3 regions of the Dehalobacter sp. CP genome follow, and region 1 is predicted to be linked to each of the others. Evidence: riboswitches for the same ligand, from Rfam matches in the RefSeq annotation. Region 1 holds a riboswitch; each other region holds the start of a gene.

Region 1 (3,161 bases):
GCGCATTTATTGATTTCAACAAGTGCACTATACGGGTCCATGGCCCGTTTATAAGGCCTTTCATGCGTGATCACATCGTAGGAATCAACAATGGATACAATTCTCGAGAACAGCGGAATTTCATCTTCTTTCAACCCCTGCGGGTAACCTTTCCCATTCCACCATTCATGATGACCGAGAACGGCTTCCGAGACATGCGCTAATTCCATGGAAGACTGCGTGATCCGATAGCCGATTTCGGAATGTTTTTTCATAATGCTCCATTCTTCCGGGGTCAAGTCACCTTGTTTTTTTAAGATTTCCCCGGGAACACCAATTTTGCCGATATCATGCAGCATCGCAACCTGGACAAGTTCGACGATCTCTCTTGGGGATAAGCCGATCTGACTACCGAATTTACTTACCAAACTTTTTAGCCTCATGACATGGGCTTCCGTCTGATAATCTTTTTCCCAGAGCAGTTTTTCCAGGAACTCGATGATCGCAAGGCGGGTTTTCTTGCTTTCATTCAGTTTATTGCTATACATTTTTTCCTCAGCCTGGTTGATCATTTCTGTCAGAGAGTGTTTCCTGTTCTCATAAATCGTCAGGCCAAACGAAATGTCGATCGGTACTGTTTTCGGGCGGGAGATTTTTAGGTTGCTCTTGACATTGTTTAAAAGGACGCCGGCCTGGTCAAGCGGCATACCAGGCATGATAATGATAAACTCGTCCCCACCCCACCGGATAATCACATTCTCCGGGCCGATAGTCTCCTGCATGATTCTGACCCCGTCAGCAAGTAATTCATCCCCTTTTTCATGACCAAAGGTGTCGTTGATTAGTTTCAGACCATTAAAATCCCCCATGACCAATGTTGCAGGCATGAGGGTCTTTTCCAGGAAATTTTCCAGCGTGTTTTCAAAATAAGTACGGCTGTAGGCGCCGGTTAATTTGTCATAAACAATAAGGTTCCTGATATTAGCTTCTTTGCTTTCGAGCTCCTCCCGGATGCTTTGAAAGTACAGGGCCTGCATATTGAGATAAGCAAGCAGACCAACGACGCCGGCAACTAAATAACCGACAGGTGATGGAATAACCTTCATAAATTTGCACAGCGGGTAGAATAAAATCGACAAGGCCCAAAAAATATAAGTATAGCCAAGCATTATTCTGATCGGGCTTTGCGGTGTTTTTGCTTTTAAGCATGTCATAGCTGCTTTGGACAACAATGCGATGATGCAGACAACAGACAGAAGTAAAAGAGCGGTTGTCGGGAGTCCCTGGACAGTAATACATATAAAAGTAAGGATCAAAAAGCCTGCGCTGATATCCCAGAACACCGGATAGCTTTTCTTAAAAAATAGCTGCGTACCCTTGAATACCAGCCAGTAGCCTGCGATCGAAGAGGCATAGTTGATAATTGGAAGCACCAGCGACTGGCTGCCGGTTTCCAGCAATGCAATTCTGGAAAGGTAGGTAATCATCATCATTACAATAGAAAGGCTCCATGCCAAGAAATAATGTTTCTTCTCGGAAAAATATAAAAAACCGTAAGATATCAACAACACCAGGGTAATCGAAATACTGGCTGCAACGATGGAATCCGCTGTCATGTAGATCCTCCCTCAAAAAAAAATCGCGGCCAAAGCAGCCGCGGTTTTCATCTTCTGTGTGCAACCCGACTGTCAATATGCTTCAGCACTTAGACTCGTAGCTTTGCGTCCCTGCTTTTCAACAGGTTTGCCAATGGATCATATGATTTTAACTCAATTATAGTAAAATACACGAAATCTGTCAATAAATGTATGAATAATCAATAAATGTATGAATAATCAATAAATGTATGAATAATCAATAAATGTATGAATATTAAGTAAGTTCCCCGTCATAGGAAGTAATCACTCTGTATAAATCAGGCCGGCGGTCTCTAAAGATCCCCCACTCCAGCCGCTGAACCTCGAGCTGGTCCAGATCAAATTCCGCGACTAGAACAGTTTCTTCGTTTCGTCCGGCCTCCGCTATCTTATTGCCCTGCGGCCCGGCAATGAAAGAAGAACCATAGAAGGTGATTTTGGAATCATCCTCTTCCTCGACACCAATCCGGTTGGATGCGACCACCGGGATCAGGTTCGCGGCAGCATGGCCGAGCATGCAGGCCTGCCAATGGTCTTTGGAATCGATCGTCTGATCCAGCGGTTCTGAACCGATGGCTGTCGGATATAACAGGATCTCCGCCCCCATCAGGGTCATGCAGCGGGCAGCTTCCGGGTACCATTGATCCCAACAGACGCCGACTCCAATCTTGGCGTAGCGCGTCTGCCAGACTTTAAAGCCTGTGTCACCGGGGTTAAAATAGAATTTCTCCTCATAGCCTGGTCCGTCGGGGATATGACTCTTTCTGTATTTGCCAAGGATATCGCCGTCGGCATCGATCATGGCAATCGTATTATAGCGCGCATAGTTTTTCTTCTCATAAAAGCTGATCGGCAGGACGATCTCCAGCTCTCTGGCAATTTTCCGGAAATGTTTGACTGCTTGATTGTTTTCTAGCTCAGCAGCATAAACGTAAAAATCCGATTTTTCTTTCTGACAGAAATACGGGGTTTCGAACAGCTCCTGCAACAAGATGATCTGCGCTCCCCGGGCTGCTGCCTCCCTGACCAGTGTCTCCGCCCCGGCAATATTTTCTTCAACGTTACTGGTGCAGCGCATCTGGGTTGCTGCCACTTTGACGTTTCTCATCGTTAATATTCCTTCCCAACTGCCTGATTTCGGTGTGTTCTGAACCTGATCTTACAGGTGTTTCTACTATTTTGTTAATTTGTATGCATTTTCTATTTTACATGATGCAGAAAAAAACCACAACGCAGAAGAGCGCAACATATAAAAGATGTATCTGTTACGCCCTTCTCTTCATTTATATTTTTCAAATTTTCGTATATGTTGTTGGGCAATTCATACACTCACCTTAAACGGTTTACAGCAGGCATCTGCTGGGTGGTACAGTGAACATTTCCGCCTTCCCTAATAATGGCCATTCCATTAATGGTTCGGATCCGTCTTTCCGGAAAGATCCCGCTCAGGGTTCGAATAGCCATGGCATCTGTTTCGGCAGCCTGGCCGCCGAATACAGGTAAAATGATTCCGCCGTTGACAAAGTAAAAGTTCAAATAACTCAG
Region 2 (3,161 bases), 880 kb from region 1:
GATCCATGGGAAGCGATGTAGGCAGTTGAATAATTTAATAAAGGGGGTCATTTTTTTGACGACAATGAGCTCAGTCACTGATTTTCTAGACCAGCGTACTTTAGCTGTGGTCGGGGTATCCAGATCCGAAAAGAAGTTCTCGCGTAGGCTGTATAGAACGTTAAAGAAGAAGAGGGTATAATGTTTTTGCCGTAAATCCCAATATGGACAGTATTGACGGCGAGATCTGCTATGAGAACCTTCAGTCTTTGCCGCAGAAAGCCGACGGCGTAGTGATCGTCGTCCCTCCGGACAAAACCAATAAGGTCGTTAGGGACGCGGTAGAAGCTGGAGTCAAACATATCTGGATTCAGCAGGGGGCTGAATCCAAAGAGGCTATAGACTTTTGTACGGAAAATCATATAAACGTCATCCATGACCAATGCGTCCTAATGTTTGCAGAACCATCGTTTCCTCATTCGTTCCACCGGTCCATACTGAAGGTGTTTGGAAAACTTCCAAAATAATAGGTCAGCCGGCTCAAAAAACATTTGAGCCGGCGTTTTTTTCAAAAGATGGATCGGCTTCACTCGACAATGGATACAATAAAGGTTGTAAGATCTTCGACAAGGTTATATTCCTTAGTCTGGACATGGGCTAGCCCTTTGTCGGTGATTAATACCCTGATAATTGGGCGCATCGGCAAACTTTTATTCTGGTCAACTACAATCCCAACCTCACCTGTATTAAGTTTAACTGTACAGCCGGTCGGATAGGCCGCAATATGTTTTAAAAACGTTACAACCAATTGCTGAGAGAATAGCTTGTTTGCACATCCCATTACAATTTCACAGGCTTCATGCGGGACGATCCGGGAGTGGCCCGGGCCATCATTGACCAGATTATCATAGAAGTCGGCCACCCCTACGATTTGAGCCAGGACATGAAGGCGCCTGCCGGATAGCTTACGGGGATAGCCGTTTCCGTTCAACCATTCATGATGCTGCAAAGCAATATGCGCACTCAATAAGTTTAATTCCGGTTTATTCCGGAGTATTTCATATCCGTGAATGGTATGCGTTTGATATAGGTCATTTTCCTTCGGAGTAAAGGCCTCACGTTTGGCGACAAGCTCTTTCGGCAGCTTGACAGTCCCGATATCGTGAAGCAAAGCCCCTACTGCCAGTGCCTCCAGGGTATCTTTATCCAGCCCCAAAGCTTTGCCCAAAATGGTCGCGAGGACGCAGACGCTGACTGAATGCGCATAAACTTGATTGTCATAGCTCCGCATATCTGTCAGGCTCAGAAATATCTTCTCTTGAAATAGGACGTCTCCGATGATGTTGTTTACCGTCTTTTTTACCTGAAAACCATTGAGGTCTTTACCGATTCGTACCGCTTCCGCTGAATGCTCAATGGAGTTCATTGCCTCCCGCCTGTTTTCCTCGGAAATAACATCCTCAATAACGATATCCTTGGTTTCGTCATCGTCCACATAGACAATACTAATGCCCAGTTCTTTTAACCGGTCGATATATGGCTGGGTCAGCGTGACTCCTTTTCCAAGCAATGAACGGCCGTTATGCGAGAAGATGGTTCTTCCCAATACGTCTCCCTTTTGAAGCCGGTTTACACTTACCTGACGCAATTGTAATCTTCCTTTCCAATAAATCAGTGCTGGCTGAAGCAACAAAAAAATCACCAGCAGATTGCATGGCGACATTCAAAACAAACCTGAGCGGATTCGGTGGCCTGGCAGTCATCAGAATTATTCTGGAAGACCCATAGCTTTGCGTCCCTGGCTTTCACCAAGTTTGCCATTGTCGTTGCTCCTGTATCCCTATTCGATTGATATTTCGGTCATAGAACCATTGTAACACATCGCTTTCAAGTTCTACAGGGGTTATTTGGAAAATTATTCTTTATTCTGGTGCCAAATGATAAATGGTTCTTGATTTAGCAGAGGAATCTGCTAAAATTCGTATAACTCATTAATGATGTTTATACGTGTACGGATAACATTATGAAGATAGTTAAAGGAGAAACTAAAAATGGGAGCGGATAAAGTGGTTCATGAATCAGTTGATGGGTATATTTTGCAGTTTCCTGATGAGATACAGGAAATATTAAGAGCAATTAGAAATGTGATAAGAGAAGCAGCACCGGACGCAGTGGAAAAGATCAGCTATCAGATGCCTACGTTTGTATTGAACGGTAATCTCGTTCATTTCGCAGCATTCAAGAACCACATTGGATTTTATCCGACACCAAGCGGGATCGAAGCCTTTAAACAGGAACTGGCCGGTTATAAGGGAGCCAAAGGATCGGTACAATTTCCGTTAAATAAGCCTATTCCGTATGCGTTAATAAGCAAGATCGTGAAGTACAGAGTCGCGGAGAACGCGCATATCCCAAGAAGAATTCCGTGCTGCGATGTTTAGATACGGCCCTTAATCTTCGGGGGATGCTAAAAAATGATTATTACCAGGAGATGCATGCGATGGTCAAATCAATGGTAAGTAAAGAATACAGGCGGAAATGCGCCGACTTTTCATTATGCGGACTAAATTGCTGTCTCTGTCCGCGCTTTCATACGGATGGTTCTTCAAAGTGCCCTGGCTGCGGGGGTCCGGACTTTTTTTTGAAGCATCCTTCCTGTGCCGTTATTACCTGTAATAAAAAGCATCAAAATGTTGAATACTGTTTTGAATGCAGTGTCTATCCATGTGAGAGGTATCAGGCTCCAAGCGAGGCCGATTCTTTTATATCCTATCAAAATGTATTGCAGAATCAAGCCGAGGCTAAAATGGACCTTCAAAATTATCTTGAAGAACTGACGGAAAAACACAAAATTTTAGGCGAACTAATCGCGAATTACAACGACGGCAAATCAAAGGGATTTTATTGTCTGGCGGTGAACCTGCTGCCGCTTTCCGTCCTGAATAATATAATGGATGAGATCTGTCATATGGATCAGATCAACTGCAACGGCAGTGCTGAAGAAGCCGTCCGCTTGCTAAAAGCGGAAGCCGATCGTCTGAATATTCAACTGGTTCTTAGAAAGGCTAAAAAGGATTAGACAGACTATTCAAGCATCATTTCTGGGGATAAATCAAATGTTCTTTGTTTTGGAGGATCAAATATTGTCTGGAATTCGTGAACCAATAGACATTTTTGCTGAG
Region 3 (3,161 bases), 1.1 Mb from region 1:
CAAGAACAAGGGGATTACAGTGGCTAACGACTATTTGTCCGAATGGAATGCCAAGAACATTGCCTTTGGTACCGGTGATGGTACTAACCCTAAAGATGAGGCAGCGATCGCATATTTACTAAATGCTCAGAAAAATTTACTTTTAATGCAAAAAGCCTCCTATGAAAGTGGGGATAGTATTAATACGATAGTCAATATTCAAAAAGGGAATAATTCGCTGATTTGGGGTGTCGAAAACCTTTATATATCATATAATACTCTCATTACTCAGTTAGAAGATTCAAAGGCAAAACAATCATTGGCCGAACGACAGGTCAAGATTATTAAGATTCAAAAAGACCTCGGTATGGCCACGGAATTAGACGTGGCTAAGGCGGAAAACACGTTGTCCGAGCTTGAAATGAATATTCAAAGGATTAATGTTTCCCAAAAAGCAACGATTCAGCAGTTAAATGTGAGTTTGGCACAGGATAATAATACAGAATTAACAGTCAAAAAGGTACCTGAAGTTACAGCAGCTCAAATGCTTGCTATTGATCCTGATGCCGATTATCTTATAGCCAAGACCAAAAGTTATGATATTCAGATAGACTCTAGCTCAGATGATTCTCAAAGAAAGTTTAAGAATAGTTTTTACCAGGCTTATCAAACTGTGCTGGATAAGCAAAGAATACTTGACATAGAGCAGAGAAAACTTTTAGCTGTAGAGAGCGAATATAAGACTGCACAATTAAGTTATAAGTTAGGGAAGATTTCACTGGTACAATTCGAATCAACGAAGTGCACTTTTATTAGCCAGCAGACAGCTATTGAGACTGCAAAAAACACGCTTGCTGTAGCGTATAGAGCATATGAATGGGCTAAACTTGGGCTTATCGTAAATTCTGCTTTGTGACCAATGGGCGCTGCAGTTCTCTAACAATATTACGAGAAAGACCGATTACTTAGGTGAACGGAAAGACCTTTTTTACCACTGGCAGATTGGGCTTGCTCGACCAAAACATACGGTGATAAGGACCAAAGTCCCTTTTCTACCTCCCATTGGTCTGAAAAGACCCAAAACAATTGAACTTCAAAAGTATCTGTACTATAATGGCTTCAGCCAAAACGATAATGGCAAATCTGTCGAAAGACGGAGACGCAAAGCCACGGGTCTAACACCGAAAGGTTATGACAGCCGGGTTACCGAAAGGGGTAGATAGAATGATCCATAAGAAGATTCTGGTTTCAATTCTTTGTGTCCTGCTAATCATTGCGGTCGCTCCAACTTGTGTATTTGCTGAAACAACCACGGATGGAACCACAGTTATCGAGGATGTTTCAACGAGTGCTCCTGATACGGCCATAGAGCCCGCTACAGATTCAATAACGACTGACCCAACGACAGACACAACAACTGATTCAACGACGACTGATACAACAACAGATACACTAACAACCGATTCCACAACAATGGATTTGACCGGCCGGGCCTCAGCTGAAGATGAAGCCGGCGTAACACCGGACAGCTGGCTCTATTCAATCGAACAGATGATTGAAAGTGTCCAGGTTGCTGTAACTTTCTCTAATGAAGGAAAAGCGGAACTGCTCGTTGAGTTTGCCAATGAAAGGCTGGCCGAGGCGGAAATCATGTCCGAACAAAACCAGTTGGATTTGATGAAAAAGGCTCTGATAGCGTACTCGGATACAATAAAGAAGGCGAACTTCCAGGTGCAGCAGATGATCGAAGATACCCAAGCAGCTGAAGGTAGGAACACGACGGCTACAGATGCTACTGGGGATGATGGGACCGTCACTACTTTCACAGATGAAACAGCTGTAAATGATACTGCCGAAAAGGACACGGTCGCAGCTGACACAGAAGAGAATACGGTGATCAGCAATCTGCTTGCCAGCATTGAGCTTGTTCAAAGCGATGCAGATAAAGTCGTCTTAAAAATCAGCGGCAATCTGACAGAAGATCAGGCTGAGATCATGCAGAATATCATTAAAGTCGAAGTTCAAAACACCATTGCGATCAAAGCTTATGTGGCTGCCAAAAAAGCCTATGGGGATGCGGTGCAGCAATTTGCAGCGGCCAAAGCAGAGTTGGGTGAAGCCCGTGCTTCAGGTGACGAGGCTGCCGTTGCCGCTGCCCTGGAAAAAGTCGAACAGGCTGAACAGTACAAAAACGACATGCAGGAGCTCAGGAAAGATGTTCAGAAGATCAAAGTAGAGACGAACAAAGAAACGAAGGAAGTCTTGAAAGAGCAAACCCAAAACATAAAAGAATATAAGAAGGCCAATAAGGGCCAAGCCGTGAGCGACCAGGAAGATAGCCTGGAAGCAGGGGACGAACAGGATGCAACGGCTGTAGATAATCAGGATGTAACGGTTACTGGCGATCAGACTGCCATAGCCGATGACCAGCCTGCTTCGGATGAAACAACAGTGGATGGCACAAGTGATGAAAGTGGTGGAACAGTCAATGCTCAAAGTATTCAGAACACAGTCACGAATACCTCTTCAAATAACGGACATAACGGTAAAGGGCAAGGAAAAAGATAGGACTTTATATTTTCGATAACTGAGAATCATTCAAATAGCATAAAATGCAATGCCTCCCAAAAAGAAAACAGACAGCCACCAGGCAAATGATATGCTCCCTTCGTAGTCAATGTCATTAAGTTAAGGCCTAAAAAACACAACCATCCAGATTAAGATGGTTGTGTTTTTCTTATACATACAGGTGGGCATATAAAATTTATCAATTGTAAAAAAACACTTGACAAATAAATAAAAATCGAAGGCTTCGCCTTGAAAATGAGGACATTTTTAAGGAGGCCTTCTAAAATGAAAAAGAAAGCATATCCAGAGCAGGTACGAACTGCGCTGCACCAAGCAATACGCTCAATCACAGCAGATTTACCGGCTTGCGTGAAACGACCAGGGCAAGATTTTTCACGCGAACGGAAATTATCACTGCATACTATGCTGCTTATGCTTGTAGGCATGGGAGGCAATAGCCTTTCAAAAGAATTATATGATTGGCTGGGTTATTCGTCAGAGACTGCAACCGCTTCAGCATTTGTCCAACAGAGAGACAAAATTCGTCCAGAAGCACTGAAACTACTGTTTCACGAATTTACAAGATTAGCAGTATCGGAGAATTCATTACAAGA

What was found. Region 1 has a riboswitch for cyclic di-GMP ahead of AAH944_RS07440 (HD domain-containing phosphohydrolase). Riboswitches for the same ligand answer to the same signal wherever they lie in the genome.
Region 2: another riboswitch for cyclic di-GMP. It lies ahead of AAH944_RS03060 (HD-GYP domain-containing protein); the one in region 1 lies ahead of AAH944_RS07440 (HD domain-containing phosphohydrolase).
Region 3: another riboswitch for cyclic di-GMP. It lies ahead of AAH944_RS12840 (DUF5667 domain-containing protein); the one in region 1 lies ahead of AAH944_RS07440 (HD domain-containing phosphohydrolase).

Annotation. Positions count from the first base shown of each region.
Region 1 is NZ_CP157399.1:1,470,752-1,473,912, forward strand. It holds gene AAH944_RS07440 (HD domain-containing phosphohydrolase) at 1-1,595, opposite strand, end outside; cyclic di-GMP riboswitch class I at 1,652-1,737, opposite strand; gene aguB (N-carbamoylputrescine amidase) at 1,852-2,724, opposite strand; gene AAH944_RS07450 (agmatine deiminase family protein) at 2,946-3,161, opposite strand, start outside.
Region 2 is NZ_CP157399.1:595,475-598,635, forward strand. It holds partial or broken gene AAH944_RS03055 (CoA-binding protein) at 180-506, shown strand; gene AAH944_RS03060 (HD-GYP domain-containing protein) at 566-1,627, opposite strand; cyclic di-GMP riboswitch class I at 1,723-1,808, opposite strand; gene AAH944_RS03065 (iron chaperone) at 2,031-2,420, shown strand; gene AAH944_RS03070 (DUF3795 domain-containing protein) at 2,480-3,058, shown strand; gene AAH944_RS03075 (pentapeptide repeat-containing protein) at 3,123-3,161, shown strand, end outside.
Region 3 is NZ_CP157399.1:2,575,139-2,578,299, reverse strand. It holds gene AAH944_RS12845 (TolC family protein) at 1-895, shown strand, start outside; cyclic di-GMP riboswitch class I at 1,106-1,190, shown strand; gene AAH944_RS12840 (DUF5667 domain-containing protein) at 1,204-2,547, shown strand; gene AAH944_RS12835 (transposase) at 2,833-3,161, shown strand, end outside.